Regions from separate parts of the Roseateles flavus genome, predicted to be linked through region 2. Evidence: riboswitches for the same ligand, from Rfam matches in the RefSeq annotation. Region 2 holds a riboswitch; each other region holds the start of a gene.
What was found. A riboswitch is a leader RNA that binds a small molecule or an ion and turns the genes downstream of it on or off. The one in region 2 is predicted to bind glycine.

Region 1 (5,454 bases), on a different contig from region 2:
GCGGCGATGGTGGCGAAGTCCGGCAAGGCGGCCGCGGCCATGGGCGCTGGCGCTGCCGCGTTCACGGCGGCAGGCGCGGCGCTGGCCAGCACGGGGCTGGTGGTGGCAGCGGGCTCGGCAGGCGCCGTCACCGGCGCGCTGTTGCTGGTCTTGAGGGTGTTGCTGGCATGCATGGCACCGGCACCTCCGGCGGCACCAAGCACGCCAGCGGCGACGAGGGCCCAGACCAGGCGGCGGGCCGGGATCATGCGGTTGAGGCGGTGGTCGGTCATGGCGTTCTCCTTTTGGCTGCAGCGACCTGGACGGTCGCGACGGTCAGCACTTTCGAACGCCTCGCTTAGAAACCGCTTAACGAAGCTGAGCCCGGTCTGAGGACGCATCGCCCGGCTCGCAGGCCGGGAGGCGCAGCTCCACCTGCAGGCCGCCCAGGCGACTGGACTGACTCAGGCGCAGCTGGGCGCCATGGCGCTCGGCGATGGCCTTGACGATGGCCAGGCCCAGGCCGCTGCCCGGCGCCTGCGAGGCCGAGGCACTGCTGCGATAGAAGCGGTCGAAGACGCGCTGGCGCTCGTCGGCGGGGATGCCCGGCCCGCTGTCCTCCACCAGCAGCAAGACCTGACCCTCTCCCGGCGTGGCATGCAGGCTGAGGTCCACCTGGCCGCCCGCGGGGCTGTACTTGATGGCGTTGTCCAGCAGGTTGCGCAGCAGCACGCGCAGGCCTTCGGGCTGGCCCAGGACCCAGGCGGCATCGCAGTCCTGCAGGCCCACGTCCACGCCGCGCAGGCTGCCCAGCTCGCTGGCATCGGCCACGGCCTGGCGGCAGAGCGCGTCCAGGGCCACCGGCTCCAGCGCCCGCTGCGCGGCCGCGCCTTCCTGGCGGGCCAGGGACAGCAGTTGCTCGATCAGGTGCGAGGCCCGCTCGATGCCCTGCTCCAGGCGCCTCAGGCCGGGCTCGCCTGCCGTGCTGCTCATGGCGCTGCCCTGCTGCAGCGCCTGCAGCTGCAGCTTCAGCGCGGCCAGCGGCGTGCGCAGCTCATGGGCCGCATCGGCCACGAAGTGCTGCTGGTCCTCGAAGGCCCTGCGCACGCGGCCCAGCAGGGCGTTGAACTCCTGCACCATGGGCCGCAGTTCGCTGGGCAGGTCGCCCGCGGGGACGGGCGCCAGATCGCCTGGCGAGCGGTCCGCCAGCTGGGCGCGCACGCGCTCCACCGGGTCCAGGGAACGGCTGATGACCAGCCACACGACGAGACCCAGCAGCGGCAGCATCAGCAGCGTGGGCATGGCCGTGCGCCAGGCCAGTTGCGAGGCCATGCGCTGGCGCACTGAGAGGTCCTGGGCGACCTGGATCACCTGCAGCGGCGTCTGCACCGAGAAGACGCGGAAGGTGCGCCCACGGTCGCTGACGTCGGAGAAGCCCAGCACCGCGCGCTGCGGCAGCAGCCACGGTCCGGGTGAGCGGAACATGGAGGCGCCGTCCAGGCTCCAGACCTGCACATGGAAGTCGAAGCTCTGCTGCTCGCCCAGGGGCAGCGAGATGGTGCCGCTGCCCGGCCCCGCCATGCTGCCGCGCAGTGAGAAAGCCATCTGCTGCATCTGGTAGTCGAAGAGCTGGTCGGCCTCGGCCAGGGCCGTGCGGTAGGCGCTGTAGGCCTGCAGGAAGGCCGCCAGCGAGACGGCGGCCAGCAGGAACATCATCAGGCGCTGGCGCAGCGAGCGCGGCATCAACCCTCGCCGCAGGCCCGCCAGCCGTTCGAGGCTCTTCATTCCTTGGGGACGCGATAGCCCACGCCGCGCACGTTCTGGATCAGCTCGGCGCCCAGCTTCTTGCGCAGGCCGTGGATGTAGACCTCGACCGCATTGCTGGAGATCTCGTCCTTCCAGCCGTAGAGCTTCTCCTCCAGCTGCTGGCGCGACAGCACCATGCCCGGCCGGGCCAGCAGCGGCTCCAGCACCGCCCACTCACGCGCCGAGAGCACGACCTCGCGGCCGTCCTTGCTCACCTCGCGGGTGGCGGGGTTGATGGCCACGCCCTTGTGCTCGTAGACCGGCTCGGCACGGCCCTGGGCCCGGCGCAGCAGGGCGCGGATGCGGGCCAGCAGCTCGTGGAACTCGTAGGGCTTGAGCACGTAGTCGTCCGCCCCGGCGTCCAGGCCGGCAATGCGCTGCTCCAGGGCATCGCGCGCCGTGGCGATCAGCACGGGCAGGCTCTGCTTGCGGCCGCGCAGCTGCTTGAGCACCGTCATGCCGTCGGCCTTGGGCAGGCCCAGGTCGAGGATCAGCAGGTCATAGTTCTGGCTCAGCAGCGCGGTGTCGGCCATCTCGCCGTCGCGGACCCAGTCGACCGCATAGCCTTCCGCCCGCAGCAGGTCCAGCAGGGGCTCACCGATCATCAGGTCGTCTTCGACCAGCAGCAGTCTCATGGTGGCTCGGGGCACGTCGGGGTGGAAAAGCAGAATTCTCCACGGAAGAAAGCCCCCGGCCTTAGCAGCCCCTTAATCTCTTGCCGGGCGGGCTGATTCCATGGCTACAATGCGCCCGGTCAGGAGAGAGCTCTCTAGCGGGAGCCGCCGAAGGCGCAGAGGCATTGGTGATCCCACGCTTCGAACGCTCAGGCAAAAGGACTGACAAAACGTTCCGATCGGAACGTTCCTCACTGGAGAGAGACGGGTCTCGAGCCCGTCCACCGAAGGGGCAAGCTGCTGGCGATACGCCGGTGGCCAATCTCTCAGGTAAAGCGGACAGCGAGGGCAGCTCCCCATCCCCGGATCAACGGCCGGGCTGGGGTTCCAGAATGCCCTCGAAGGAATTTGCCCATGTCCGCCCCCGCCGCCGATCTCAAGAAGACCCCCCTGCACGCCCTGCACGTCGAACTCGGTGCCAAGATGGTGCCCTTCGGCGGCTACGACATGCCCGTGCAGTACAAGGCCGGCATCCTGGCCGAGCACAAGCACACCCGCACGGCCGCCGGCCTCTTCGACGTCTCGCACATGGGCCAGCTGCGTCTGGTGGGCGCTGACGCCGGCGCCGCCCTGGAGTCCATCGTGCCGGTGGACATCATCGACCTGCCCGTCTACAAGCAGCGCTACGCCCTCTTCACGAACGAGCAGGGCGGCATCCTCGACGACCTGATGGTCTGCCGCCGCCCCGACGACATCTTCGTGGTGGTGAACGCCGCCTGCAAGGAGCAGGACACGGCCCATCTGCAGGCCAAGATCGGCAGCCGCTGCGAGGTGATCCCCACCCCCGAGCGCGCCCTGCTCGCGCTGCAAGGCCCGCAGGCCGTGACGGCCCTGGCCCGCCTGAACCCCGAAGTCGCCAAGCTGACCTTCATGACCGGCGGCTTCTTCAATCTGGACGGCATCGAGACCTTCCTGACCCGCTCGGGCTACACCGGCGAAGACGGCTTCGAGATCTCGGTGCACAACGACCAGGCCGTCGAGCTGGCCCGCAAGCTGCTGGCCCAGCCCGAAGTGATGCCCATCGGCCTCGGCGCCCGCGACACCCTGCGCCTGGAAGCCGGCCTGTGCCTCTACGGCCATGACATCGACACCAGCACCACCCCCGTGGAAGGCGCCCTGACCTGGGCCATCCAGAAGGTGCGCCGCGCCGGTGGCGCCCGTGCCGGCGGCTATCCCGGTGCCGACATCGTCAACGAGCAGCTCGCCAACGGCGTGCAGCGCAAGCGCGTGGGCCTGATCTCCGCCGAGCGCATGCCCGTGCGCGAAGGCGCCAAGCTGGTGAACGCAGACGGCACCGAGATCGGCGTCGTGACCAGCGGCTCCCTGGGCCCCACGGTCAACCAGCCGGTGGCCCTGGGCTATGTGCAGACGGCCTACGCCCCGCAAGGCACGGAAGTCTTCGCCCTGGTGCGTGACAAGCGCGTTGCCATGACCGTGGCCGCCACCCCCTTCGCGCCGCACCGCTATTTCCGCGGCTGACATCCGCGTGTGAGGGGCCGATACTGGCCCCTCGCCTGTTTCCCCGTCCAGTTTTCCCTGGTCTTTTCTCCCGACATTCGGAGCACACCATGAGCATCAAGTACACCGCCGACCACGAGTGGATCCAGATCAACGCTGACGGCACCGCCACCGTGGGCATCACCGTCCATGCGCAAGACGCGCTGGGCGACGTGGTGTTCGTGGACCTGCCCGACGTCGGCAAGAGCTTCGCCGAGAAGGAAGTCGCCGGCGTGGTCGAGTCCGTCAAGGCCGCCGCCGACGTCTACATGCCCGTCAGCGGCGAGATCACCGAGGTCAACGAAGCCCTGCGCGCCGACCCTTCCCTCGCCAACAGCGACCCGCTGGCCTCGGGCTGGTTCTTCAAGGTCAAGCTGTCCAAGCCGGCCGAGCTGGACGCCCTGATGGACGCCACCGCCTACGACGAGCTGGTCAAGAACAGCTGATCGCCGTGAGGTGAACAACGGGCACCGACAGTCCTGTCCGTGCCCGTTTCCGTATCTGCCGGGCGGCCCCTGCCTGCCACCGCCCTGCCCCGGACTGCCGCCGCCGGCCATGAGCCTGCCGCGGTCACCGATGAAGGATTTGCCATGTTGATGTCTGCCCTGAAGCCCCTGCGCGAACTCGAGAACGCCGCCGAATTCCACGCCCGCCACATCGGCCCCGATGCCGCCGATGAAGCCGCCATGCTGTCCGTGATCGGCCAGGCCTCGCGCCGTGCCCTGATCGAGGCCATCGTGCCCGCCAGCATCAAGCGCACGGCCGGCATGCAGCTGCCGCCCGCCGCCACCGAGGCCGCCGCGCTGGCCGAGCTGAAGGCCGTCGCGAGCAAGAACCAGGTGCTCAAGAGCTACATCGGCCAGGGCTACTACGGCACCCTGACCCCGGGCGTCATCCTGCGCAACATCCTCGAGAACCCCGCCTGGTACACCGCCTACACGCCCTACCAGGCCGAGATCTCGCAAGGCCGCATGGAGGCCCTGGTCAACTTCCAGACCATGGTGACCGACCTCACCGGCATGGCCATCGCCAACGCCTCCATGCTGGACGAGGCCACCGCCGCCGCCGAGGCCATGACTCTGGCCGCCCGCGTGGGCAAGAGCAAGAGCCAGACCTTCTTCGTGGCCGACGACGTGCTGCCGCAGACGCTGGAAGTGGTGCGCACCCGCGCCGAGCCCATCGGCATCACCGTGGTCGTGGGCCCCGCCGCCGAGGCCGGCAAGACCGAGTGCTTCGCCGCCCTGGTGCAGTACCCCGGCGTCAACGGTGACGTGCGCAGCCTGCAGCCCGTCGCCGACGCCGTGCATGCCCAGAACGGCCTGCTGATCGCCGCCGCCGACCTGCTGTCCCTGACCCTGCTGAAGGCACCTGGCGAGCAAGGCGCCGACATCGCCGTGGGCACGACCCAGCGCTTCGGCATGCCCATGGGCAATGGCGGCCCGCACGCCGCCTACATGGCCTGCAAGGACGAGTTCAAGCGCAACCTGCCGGGCCGCCT
Region 2 (5,454 bases):
CGCCGCCTGGGCTATCGGCGCGTCTGGCTGGAGACCCGGCGCGTCAACGCCCGCGCCCTGGCCTTCTACCAGCACCAGGGCTTCACGGAGATCCCCGGCTACGGCCACTATGCGGGCCGCGCGGACGCCGCCTGCCTCGGCCTCGCCCTGTGAGCGCCTCGCGCCTCAGCGGAAGACGCGCAGCAGCCGGCCGCTGTCGGTGAGCATCAGCAGCGCGCCGTCGGGCGCCTGCCTGACGTCGCGGATGCGCTCCCCGAGGTCGGCATACATCGCGCTGCGCTCCTGCACCGTGTTGCCGGCCAGCTTCAATCGCCACAGCGCCTGGCCCGCCAGGCTGCCGGAGAAGAGCTGCCCCTGCCACTCGGGGAACATGCTGCCGGTGTAGAACAGCAGGCCGGCTGGCGCGATGGAGGTCGGCACCCAGAAGGTCAGGGGCTCGACATAGGCCGGCGCATGCGTGCCGCCACCGATGCGGCAGGCGTCCCCCACCGGATCACCGTAGTTGCAGCCATAGCTGCGCACCGGCCAGCCGTAGTTGCCGCCGGGCGCAATGCGGTTGATCTCGTCACCGCCCTGCGGCCCGTGCTCGCTGACCCAGAGCTCGCCCGTCTGCGGATGCAGCGCGGCGCCCTGCGGATTGCGGTGGCCCAGCGAATAGATGCCCGGCGCGGCGACTGGGCCGAGCGCAGGGTTGTCGGCCGGAAGGCCGCCATCGCGGTTGATGCGCACCACCTTGCCCAAGGTCTTGCCCAGGTCCTGAGCGGGGCTGCCCTGCTGGCGCTCGCCCAGGGTCACGAAGAGGGTCTTGTCGCGGGCAAAGACCAGGCGGGAGCCGTAGTGCCCGGAGCCGCTGACCTTGGGGCTCTGGCGAAAGATCACCTGCCCCTCCACCAGGGCCGTGCCCTGCAGCCGGGCCTTGAAGACCGCCGTGCCGCTGCGCCCCGCCTCGCTGCCACTGCCCGGTTCGCTGAAGCTCAGGTAGACGAGGCCGTTCTGGCTGAAGTCGGGGTCGAGGGCCAGGTCCAGCAGGCCGCCCTGCCCCGCCGAGTCCACCGCTGGTGCGCCGCTGATGACCTCCTTCTGGCGCGCGTCGGCGCTGAGCCTCAGCAGGCCGCCGCTGCGCTGGGTCACCAGCAGGCGCCCGTCCGGCAGCACGGCCAGGGACCATGGGTTGCCCAGGTCCGTGCGGAGCGTGGCGAGCTGGGGAGTGGGGCTCGGCGTTGGTGTCGGTGTCGGCGTGGGTGTTGGTGTCGGCGTGGGTGTTGGTGTCGGCGTGGGTGTCGGTGTGGCGCTGGCGCTTGAGTCACCGCCGCCCCCTCCGCACGCCACCAGGGCCGCCACCATCAGGGCTCCCGAGCTTCGATGCCAAGCTGCCATGCGCCATCTCCCGTCGTGGATGCAGGCAGTCTAGGAGCTTGCCGGCGTCCCCGTTGTAAGAAGCTGTGGCGGCCTCAGTCCAAGGACGCCAGCGCCTGGCGCACCGCGGGCAGCGCGCGCTCGCGCAGGCCGGCATCGGGTTGCTCCTGCAGGGCCACATAAAGCGGCCACAGGAACTGGCGGGCGTTGTGCGCCAGGCGCAGGCGGCGGGCATCCCAGCTGCCGCCGCGAGCGGGCTCCAGCACCGTCAGCAGCCAGGCCTTCACCTGCTCCGCCGACCAGGCACTGCGCGCCAGGGCAAAGCGCGCGGCCCGCGCCAGGCGCTCGCCCTCGCCATGCTGGTAGGCGACCTGCCCCTGGGCCAGCACCTGGGCGCCCAGCGAGGCCAGCATGAGGGCCGCGCCGTCCGCATCCACGGCGGGGTTCAGGGCCAGCTGCATCAGCAGATCGGCGCCGTGGGCCACCCCATGGCGCCAGCCCTCGCGGTCGTCATGCGCGCGGTAGTCGCGCCATTGCCGCAGCCAGGAAGCGCCTGCCACCAGCAGGGCCTCGCGCTCGGCAGGCTGCAGAAAGGGCTGGACGCGATCGACACGGGCGACCTCGGACAGCGCCAGCGCCGCAAAGGGCGCGTGAAACCCCGGAGCGTCCGGCGGCGCCTGCAGCACGGACAGCCAGCGATCGCGCAGCAGGCGCAGGGTTTCAGGGGTGAGCCGGCCGGCGCGCATCCAGGCGGAAAGCAGCTCGAAGCCCAGCTCGTCACGCAAGGCGGGATCGGGCGAGGACAGACAGTCGGCCAGAGAGAGCGCCACTCGCTGGAAGGGCGCCGCCGGGCGCGCGGCGTCCTGCGTCCAGGCACGCAGCTGCGCGGCCTGCTGGACCTGGCCCTCCAAGGACGGCGGGCAATCCGCCGCAGCCGGGGCCACGAACGCCGCCATCAGGGCCAGGCCAGCCCAGGTCCGGCCTCCGATGCAGACTTTTGCAGTGCGTCCCATGCGGACCTCCTTGGCGCGCATCTTGGGCGCGCCTCGGCTCCCGCGCCACCGGACTTGCCCGCCGTGCACAAAGCCATGGGAGACCGCTGGCGCAGGCGGCCCGCTTGCCGACGGCCGCCCCGGCCACGTACACTGCGCGTCGGATTCAGGAGAGTGCAGACCCCATGCCATGTTCATGCGGGCCTGCCGCCGAAGGCGCAAGCTCCCATACTCGCTCAGGCCCCGTACTGGATCCGTCATCAAGCCGAATGCTGGAGAGTGAGGCCAGGCTCCGAGCCCGGCTTCCGCCGAAGGAGCAAGGCCGCAGACCCTGAAGTCCAGCGGCTGAATCTCTCAGGTACCGAGGACAGCGGGAGCGGCGCGCACAGGCGCACGCTCTCTTTGGCCCGGGGTTTTTTCTGCCCCTCACGCCCGAGTCACGCACGCCTGCGCGTTCAACCCTCAGTTCATCGAGAGTTCCGCATGCATGTCATCGTCCTGGGCGCCGGCGTCACCGGCATCAGCACCGCCTGGTATCTCCGCCGGGCCGGCCACGAAGTCACCGTCATCGACCGCCAGCCCGCAGCCGGCCTGGAGACCAGCTACGCCAATGGCGGGCAGATCTCCGTCTCCCATGCCGAGCCCTGGGCCAATCCCGGCGCACCGCTGAAGGTGCTCAAGTGGCTCATGAAGGAGGACGCCCCCCTGCTCTTCCGCCTGCGCGCGGACCTGGCCCAGTGGCGCTGGGGCCTGCAGTTCCTGCGCGAGTGCACGCAGGGCCGCACGGCGCACAACATCCGCAACATCGTCAAGCTGGGCCTCTACAGCCGCGAGCAACTGCGCGAGCTGCGCGGCCAACTGGGCCTGCAATACGACCAGCGCACCCAGGGCATCCTGCACTTCTACACCAGCGAGGCCGAGTACGAGGCGGCGCAGGAGCCGGCCCGCATCATGCGCGAGCAGGGCTGCGAGCTGGACATGAAGACGCCCGACGAATGCGTGGCCATCGAGCCCGCGCTGGCCCAGTGCCGGCAGCAGATCGTCGGCGGTTCGATGACGCCCAGCGACGAGTCCGGCGACGCCCACCGCTTCACCCAGGCCCTGGCCGCCCGCTGTGCGGAAGCCGGCGTGCGCTTCGCCTACGACACCCGCATCCTGGGCCTGGAAGGCAGCCGCGAGTCCGGCATCAGCCGCGTGATCTGCGCCGATGCGAACGGCGTGGTGCAGCGCCTGGCCGCCGACCGCTTCGTGCTGTGCATGGGCAGCTTCAGCCGCGGCCTGGCACGCGAGCTGGGCATCCATCTCAACATCTACCCGGCCAAGGGCTACTCGGTGACGCTGCCGGTGATCTCGCCCGAGCACAGCTACCAGGTCTCTCTGACGGACGACGAGTACAAGCTGGTCTTCTCGCGCCTGGGCGACCGCCTGCGCATTGCCGGCACGGCCGAGCTCAACGGCTACAGCACCGAGCTGAACCTCACCCGCTGCGAGGCCATCGTGCGTCGCACGCGCGAGCTCTTCCCCTCCATGACCGACGGCCGCGGCGCGCAGTTCTGGACCGGCCTGCGGCCCGCCACGCCGTCCAACCTGCCCTATATCGGCGCCAGCCACGTGCCCAACGTCTACCTCAACACCGGGCACGGCACCCTGGGCTGGACCCATGCCTGCGGCTCGGCGGCGGCCATTGCGGACATCGTCAGCGGCCGGCGGCCCGTCCTGGACTACGCCTTCACCGCAGCCACGCAGGAGCAGCTGGAAGACGGCGAGCTGCGCTACGCCTGAACGACGTCAGGTCTTGCGCACGCCCCCTTGTGCGGGGCCATGCCTTGCCCTAGGCTCAGGCCACGGCATTTGTGCATCGGTCCCGACCTCAAGGAGCACGCCTATGGCCTCCAGCCCTTCGTCCGCAGGAGGCGCTGCCTCCGGCCTGTCCGGCAGCGCGCAGGATTCCCGCCTGCAGAGCCTGCGCACCCTGGCCCTGGTCGGCCCCGCAGGCAGCGGCAAGACCACCTTGTGCGAGGCCCTGCTGCTGCAGGCGGGCGCCATCAAGCAGGCAGGATCCGTCGAGAAGGGCAACACGGTCAGTGACCACGAAGCCCTGGAGCGCCGCATGCAGCATTCGCTGCAGACCAGCGCCGTCCACCTCGACTGGCAGGGCCTGCGCCTGCATGTGCTGGACACCCCGGGCGCGCCGGACTTCATCGGCCAGGCCCTCCCCGCGCTGGAAGCCGTGGAGAGCGCCGTGCTGGTGCTCAATGCGCAGGCTGGACTGGAGCTGATGGCCACGCGGCTGATGGAGGTCGCGGCCCAGCGCGAGCGCACGCGCCTGGTCGTGATCAACAAGATCGACGCCCCGGAGGTCGACCTCCCCGGCCTGCTGGCCCTGCTGCAGGAGCGCCTGGGCAAGGAATGCCTGCCGCTGAACCTGCCGGCCGGCGGCGGCACGCGGGTCTCGGACTGCTTTTTCCAGCGCGACGGCGACAGCGACTTCGGCTCCGTGGCCGAGGCCCATCGGGCCTTGGTGGAACAGGTGGTGGAGGTCGACGGTGACTTCGTCGAGCGCTACCTCAACGAAGGCGACGTCCCCGCCAGCGAGCTGCATGCGCCCCTGGAGCAGGCCCTGCGCGAGGGCCACCTCATCCCCGTGTGCTTCACCGCGGCGAAGTCCGGCGTGGGCGTGCCCGAGCTGCTGGACGCCATCGCGCGCCTGCTGCCTCACCCGGGCGAGGCCAACCCGCCGCAGTTCCTGGAGGGCGAGGGCGCCGACGCCCGCCCGCTGAAACCCCTGCCCGATGCAGACCGCCACGTGCTGGCCCACGTCTTCAAGATCCAGGCCGACCCCTACCTCGGCAAGCTGGCCCTGCTGCGCGTCCATCAGGGCACGCTGAAACGCAATGCCCAGCTCTATGTGGGCCATGCACGCAAGCCGGTGCGCGTCAGCCATCTCTTCATGCTGCGCGGCAAGGAGCATGTGGAGGTGGAGCAGGCCCTTCCGGGCGACCTCTGCGCCGTGGCCAAGATCGACGAGCTGCACTACGACGCCGTGCTGCACGACGCGCCCGAAGACGAACACCTGCACCTGGCCCCGCTGCAATTCCCCGAGCCG
Region 3 (5,454 bases), on a different contig from region 2:
GCCCTGAACCATCTGGGCCACCACACGCGGGCAGGCCTGCGCCTGCAGTTGGCGGCGCGCTGCGCCTGGTCCCTGGTACAGCCGCAAGTGCCGGCCGATGAGCAGTTGCTGGCCCTGGCCCGGAGGCTGGCATGAGCCCCACGCTGAGCCCGGCACTGTGCGCGCCGCCCGGGTCGCCGGTCTTCGATCTGGCCAGCCCCTGCCTGCCCTGGGAGCAGCAGGCGGCCTGCGTGCTGGAACTGGCCCGCACCCGAGCCGTGGCGCCCGAGGACCTGCTGAACCATGCCGGTCTGGTGCGCAGCGCTCTCATCAGTCCCCGTCAATTGCTGGCCTTGCTGGCCGCCCTGCAGCACCGGCTGCCAGCGGCCGACACGCCCTTCGTGCTGGGCCAGCTGAGCCTGCCCGGCCATGCGGGGCTGGCCAGCCACGCCCTGCTGCAGGCCGCCACGCTGGGGGAGGCGCTGGAGCTGCTGTGCCGGTACGCCGGCCGTCTCTCGCCCTTGCTGACGCCGCGCCTGCTGCTTCATGGCGACGAAGCGCTGCTGCTGTGGACTGAGTCCTGCGGCATCCCCGCGGCCCAGCGTGCCTTCGTGGTCGACATGCACATGAGCGCACTGAAGTCCCTGTGCCAGTGGCAGAGTGGAGCTGCGCTGCCCTGGCGCTTCTGCTTCAACCGGACGCGGCCGCGGGACCTGTCCCAGCATGTCGTCTTCCTCGGGGCCGAGCTCAGCTTCGGCTGCCAGTTCGATGCCATGCGCCTGCCCGCGGCCCTGCTGTCCCGGCCCTGGCCCCGTGCCGTGAAGCCGAACCTGGCCCAGCGGGCCCTGGAGCAGAACGCCGATCCCGCCGCCGCGGGGCGCGGACTCCTCGCCGCTCTCTATGACTGGTTGCTGCCCCGGTACCGGGAGGCCACGCCCCTGGAGCAGGCGGCCCAGGCTTTCGGCGTCAGCCCGGCGACGCTGAAGCGGCGGCTGGCGCTGCACGGCACCCACTACCAGGCCCAGCTGGACCAGGCCCGAAGCCATGTGGCGCTCTACCTCCTGCTGCTGCAAGGTCGCAGCAGCGACTCGATCGCCAGCGAGCTGGGCTTTCACGACCGCAGCAGCTTCCGGCGCTCGTTCAAGCGCTGGACGGGCCTGACGCCGGGCGTCGCGCTGTCGGGATGAGGGCGGGGCTTGCCAGGGCCGTCTGCCGGCCGGGGCCCCTCACATCAAGCGGCGAAAGGCCAGGCGCGTGATCAAGGGCTCACCCTGGACCTGCTGCACCTGACGTTCGATGACCTCCACCTTGCCGGACTTCGCCATGGCACAGATGTCCTCGGCGACCCCGTCATAGACCCAGGGCAGCTCGAGGGCGGTGCCGCATCGCGGCAGCTCGACCAGCTCGCCGATCCGGGACTCCAGAAACAGTGCTCGTGAAATGGTGCCCATGACTCGCGCCTCCACACGCTCTTCTGCACGTGGCGTTCATGTTGGAGCCGTCATGGAGCCCTCGCAAGCGCGGTCCGTCAAAGCGCTGATCCAGGGCAAGGAAAGTGGTGGCGTAGCTTCGCCAAGGCTGAAGGCCGCCCACCTTGGGCGGCCCCGCACGCAGCGGCCTGGCCTCTCACGCAGCGGCCTGCCCACCTCAGCGCACCACGCCCAGTTCCTCGCGCTGGCCGCCCTTGAAGGTGTAGAGGGTCAGGGCACCGTTCCTGATGTCGCCCTTGTCGTCGAAGGCGACGGTGCCGGTGACGCCCTGCATGCTGAGCTTCTGCAGCACGGGCAGGTAGCGGGCGGGCTCGGCGGAACCGGCCTTGACCATGGCTTCGGCCAGGGCCTTGGTGGCGTCGTAGGTGTAGGGCGAGTAGATCTGGACCTCGGTGCCGAACTTCTTCTTGAAGTCGGCCTTGAACTTGTCGAAGCCGGGGCGCAGCGTGCCGTCGATGCCGCCCGCGATGGCGCAGACGACCTGCCCGTCCAGCATCTGGCCCGAGGCCAGCTTGGGCAGCTCCGCGGTGCAGACGCCGTCACCGCCGAGGAACTTGGACTGAATGCCCAGCTGCTTCATCTGGCGCAGCATGGGCCCGCCGACGGCATCCATGCCGCCGTAGAACACCACGTCCGGCCTGGCCGCCTTGATGCCGGTGAGGATGCCGGTGAAGTCGGTGGCCTTGTCATTGGTGAACTCGCGCTTGACGACGGTGGCGCCGGCCGCCTTGGCGGCCTTCTCGAACTCGCTGGCAACGCCCTGGCCGTAGGCGGTGCGGTCGTCGATGACGGCCACCGTCCGGGCCTTCAGCGTCTGCACCGCATAGCGGCCCAGCGTGCCGCCCAGCTGGGCGTCGTCCGCCACCATGCGGAAGCTGGTCTTGAAGCCCTGGCGGGTGTACTTGGGATTGGTCACCGAGGGCGCAATCTGCGGGATGCCGGCTTCGGCATAGATGCGGGCGGCCGGGATGGCGGTGCCGGAGTTCAGGTGGCCGACGACGCCGTTCACCTTGAGATCCACCAGCTTCTGCGCGGCCTGGGTGCCCTGCTTCGGGTCACCCGCATCGTCCTCAGCCACCAGCTCGAAGCGTGCCGGACGGCCACCGATCTGCAGGCCCTTGGCGTTCAGCTCTTCCACGGCCATGCGGACGCCGTTCTCGTTGTCATGCCCGAGGTGGGCGGCCGGGCCGCTCAGCGCAGCCACATGGCCGATCTTGACGAGCAGCGGTTCTGCCGCCTGGGCAGACAGGGAAACACAGGCCGCGGCGACTGCGCCGAGGCGGATGGCGGGGTGGTTCATGGGATCTCTCCTGGGGACGTCAGCGACACGGTGACGCCGCCGGACCTCGGCGGTCGTCGCCCCCTCTGTCGCTGATGCCTGAGAGATTCCTCCCGCCCAGGATGGGGCGGGCTTGCTCCTTCGGCGCGCCGGCAGACGTCATGCAACCGGCAACTCTGCAGAGTTCGTCCACGACATCGGTCCCTTTGCCTGAGAGTTTCCGGGGCGGTTGCTCCTTCGGCGCCGCGCGGGGTGGCGCGCGGACTCTCCCGATGTCGCTCGGGCTTGTGGCCAGCAAGGCCGCCAGCGGATAGCCTGGACCTTGCATTGAAGGCTTTGATTATGCCCACGAATCAGGGTTTACCCACAATCAAATCAAGAGCCTTTTTGTCAGGTGTGCCAGTAAGAACCTCTTGATGCAAATGCGCGCCCGCAGGTCCATAGTGACCGGGAGCCGCCCTTGCCCTTCTGCTGACGGGAGCCTGCGCCATGAGTGAACACCGCCCTCCAACGCCCGGCCTGCGTGTCGAGCACGATTCCATGGGCACCGTGGAAGTGCCCGCCGACGCCTGGTTCGGCGCCCAGACCCAGCGCGCCGTGCTGAACTTTCCCATCAGCGGGCAGCCTCTGCCGCCCGGCTTCATCCGTGCCCTGCTGCTCATCAAGGGGGCTGCGGCATCGGCCAATGGCGAGCTCCAGCAGCTCGACGCCGCCGCCGCGCAGGCCATCGCACAGGCCAGCGAGGCGCTGCTGAAGCTGGAGGACGCGGCGCTGATGAAGCACTTTCCCGTCGACGTCTTCCAGACCGGCTCCGGGACCAGCAGCCACATGAATGCCAACGAGGTGCTGGCCACCCTGGCGAGCAGGATCCACGGCGCGCCGGTGCATCCCAATGACCAGGTGAACGCCGGGCAGAGCAGCAATGACGTGGTGCCCAGCGCCCTGCATGTGGCCGCGGCGCTGGCGGTCTCACAGCGCCTGCTGCCCGCGATGGATCACCTGGTGCAGGTGCTGCATCGCAAGGCGGACACCGTGCATGCCCACGTCAAGACCGGCCGCACTCATCTGATGGACGCCCTGCCGGTGCGCCTCAGCCAGGTGCTGGGAGGCTGGGCTGCGCAGGTGCAGGGGGCCCGCGAGCAGGTCCAGGCGGCCCTGCCGTTGATGCAGCGCCTGGCCCTGGGTGGCACGGCCGTGGGCACGGGCGTCAATGCCCATCCGGCCTTCGCGGGGCGCTGCTGCGAGGTGCTGAGCGAGCGCACCGGCGTCGCCTTCGCACCGGGGCCCAACCGCTTTGCGCTGATGGGCAGCCAGGACGCCGCCGTGGCGATGTCGGGCGCGCTCAAGCTGGTGGCGGTGGTGCTGTCCAAGATCGCCAACGACCTGCGCTGGATGAACTCCGGGCCTCTTGCGGGCTTGGCCGAGATTGAGCTGGAGGCGCTGCAGCCGGGCTCGTCCATCATGCCGGGCAAGGTCAACCCGGTGATCCCGGAGGCGGCCCTCATGGTGTGCACCCAGGTGATGGGCAACGATGCCGTGATCACGCTGGCCGGCCAGTCCGGCAACTTCGAGCTCAATGTGATGCAGCCCCTGGTCGCCCGCAACCTGCTGGAGAGCATCACCCTGCTGACCGCCGTGCTGCCACTGCTGGCGGACAGGGCGATCGCGAGCTTCCGGGTGAACGAGGACCGGCTGCGCGAGGCGCTGGCGCGCAATCCGGTGCTGGTGACGGCGCTCAATCCGCTGATCGGCTACGAGCGGGCTGCGGAGATCGCGAAGAAGGCCTGGCGCGAGAAGCGCCCCATTCTCGAGGTGGCCCTCGAGTGCACCGAGATCGATCCGGACACATTGCAGGCGCTGCTGGACCCGGCCCGCCTGACCGGTGAGCACTGAGCGCCCCTGGCCGGCCGCCGCCGGCTGGAGCGCCCACGTATCGCGCCATCGCAGGGCGAACTGTGATTGGTGACAGTAGTCATCCCCTCTCGAGCCCGCAACACTGCCGCAGGTCCGACGAGCCCCTGCGCTCGGGGCGCCGGCAGCCGAGCGCGCCGTCGCCATCGCGGTCGGCCATTCCCCACTTCATCAGGAACCCCCATGAGCAAGAACTTTGAAACGCCCATCCAAGTCAAGTACCGGGACACGGATTCAATGGGTCATGTCAGCAGCCCTGTCTACTACGACTATCTGCAGCACGCCTACCTCGAATTCATGTTCAAGGTGCTCTCGGTGCCCAAGCACGAGAAGCTGCCGCACATCATGGTCAAGACGGCCTGCGAGTATGTGCAGCCCGCCATGTTCGGCGACAGCCTCATCGTGCGCAGCCGTGTCAGCGGCTTCGGCACCAAGAGCTTCGAGATCGAGCACATCATGCACCGTCAGGACGGGCAGGACACCGTGGTCGCCCGCGGCTACTCCAAGCACGTGATGTTCGACTACGAGAGCAACAAGACCACGCCCGTCACCGAGGACTTCAAGGCCCGCATCCTGGACTTCCAGGGCAGCGTCTGAGAGCAGCGGCAGGAGATCCAACATGATGATGCACTGGTCCGAAACTCAAGCGGGCTTGCAGCGACGCTTCCAGGCGCTGGGCCAGGAGATCGCCGGCATGGGCCCGCGCCAGGACTTCGACGCCGCGCGCTGGCATCGCCTGCGCGAAGCCGGTCTCTGGGAGCTCCTGGGGCAGCGCGAGGGCCATGCCTCCGCCTG

Region 1: it holds a riboswitch for glycine, as region 2 does, so the genes downstream of both, gcvT (glycine cleavage system aminomethyltransferase GcvT) here and ABDJ40_RS23065 (D-amino acid dehydrogenase) in region 2, are expected to answer to the same signal.
Region 3: it holds a riboswitch for glycine, as region 2 does, so the genes downstream of both, ABDJ40_RS13700 (branched-chain amino acid ABC transporter substrate-binding protein) here and ABDJ40_RS23065 (D-amino acid dehydrogenase) in region 2, are expected to answer to the same signal.

The regions. Positions count from the first base shown of each region.
Region 1 covers NZ_JBDPZC010000006.1:145,682-151,135, forward strand. Annotated here, with positions in the region: gene ABDJ40_RS13935 (DegQ family serine endoprotease) at 1-272, opposite strand, end outside; gene ABDJ40_RS13940 (ATP-binding protein) at 349-1,764, opposite strand; gene ABDJ40_RS13945 (response regulator) at 1,761-2,420, opposite strand; glycine riboswitch at 2,531-2,634, shown strand; glycine riboswitch at 2,644-2,752, shown strand; gene gcvT (glycine cleavage system aminomethyltransferase GcvT) at 2,814-3,938, shown strand; gene gcvH (glycine cleavage system protein GcvH) at 4,028-4,402, shown strand; gene gcvP (aminomethyl-transferring glycine dehydrogenase) at 4,547-5,454, shown strand, end outside.
Region 2 covers NZ_JBDPZC010000017.1:10,886-16,339, reverse strand. Annotated here, with positions in the region: gene ABDJ40_RS23080 (GNAT family N-acetyltransferase) at 1-153, shown strand, start outside; gene ABDJ40_RS23075 (PQQ-dependent sugar dehydrogenase) at 166-1,377, opposite strand; gene ABDJ40_RS23070 (DUF2785 domain-containing protein) at 1,452-2,369, opposite strand; glycine riboswitch at 2,506-2,609, shown strand; glycine riboswitch at 2,611-2,729, shown strand; gene ABDJ40_RS23065 (D-amino acid dehydrogenase) at 2,832-4,130, shown strand; gene fusA (elongation factor G) at 4,234-5,454, shown strand, end outside.
Region 3 covers NZ_JBDPZC010000006.1:79,590-85,043, forward strand. Annotated here, with positions in the region: gene ABDJ40_RS13685 (diguanylate cyclase domain-containing protein) at 1-135, shown strand, start outside; gene ABDJ40_RS13690 (AraC family transcriptional regulator) at 132-1,166, shown strand; gene ABDJ40_RS13695 (hypothetical protein) at 1,206-1,430, opposite strand; gene ABDJ40_RS13700 (branched-chain amino acid ABC transporter substrate-binding protein) at 1,627-2,769, opposite strand; glycine riboswitch at 2,937-3,030, opposite strand; gene ABDJ40_RS13705 (class II fumarate hydratase) at 3,238-4,641, shown strand; gene ABDJ40_RS13710 (acyl-CoA thioesterase) at 4,843-5,256, shown strand; gene ABDJ40_RS13715 (acyl-CoA dehydrogenase family protein) at 5,279-5,454, shown strand, end outside.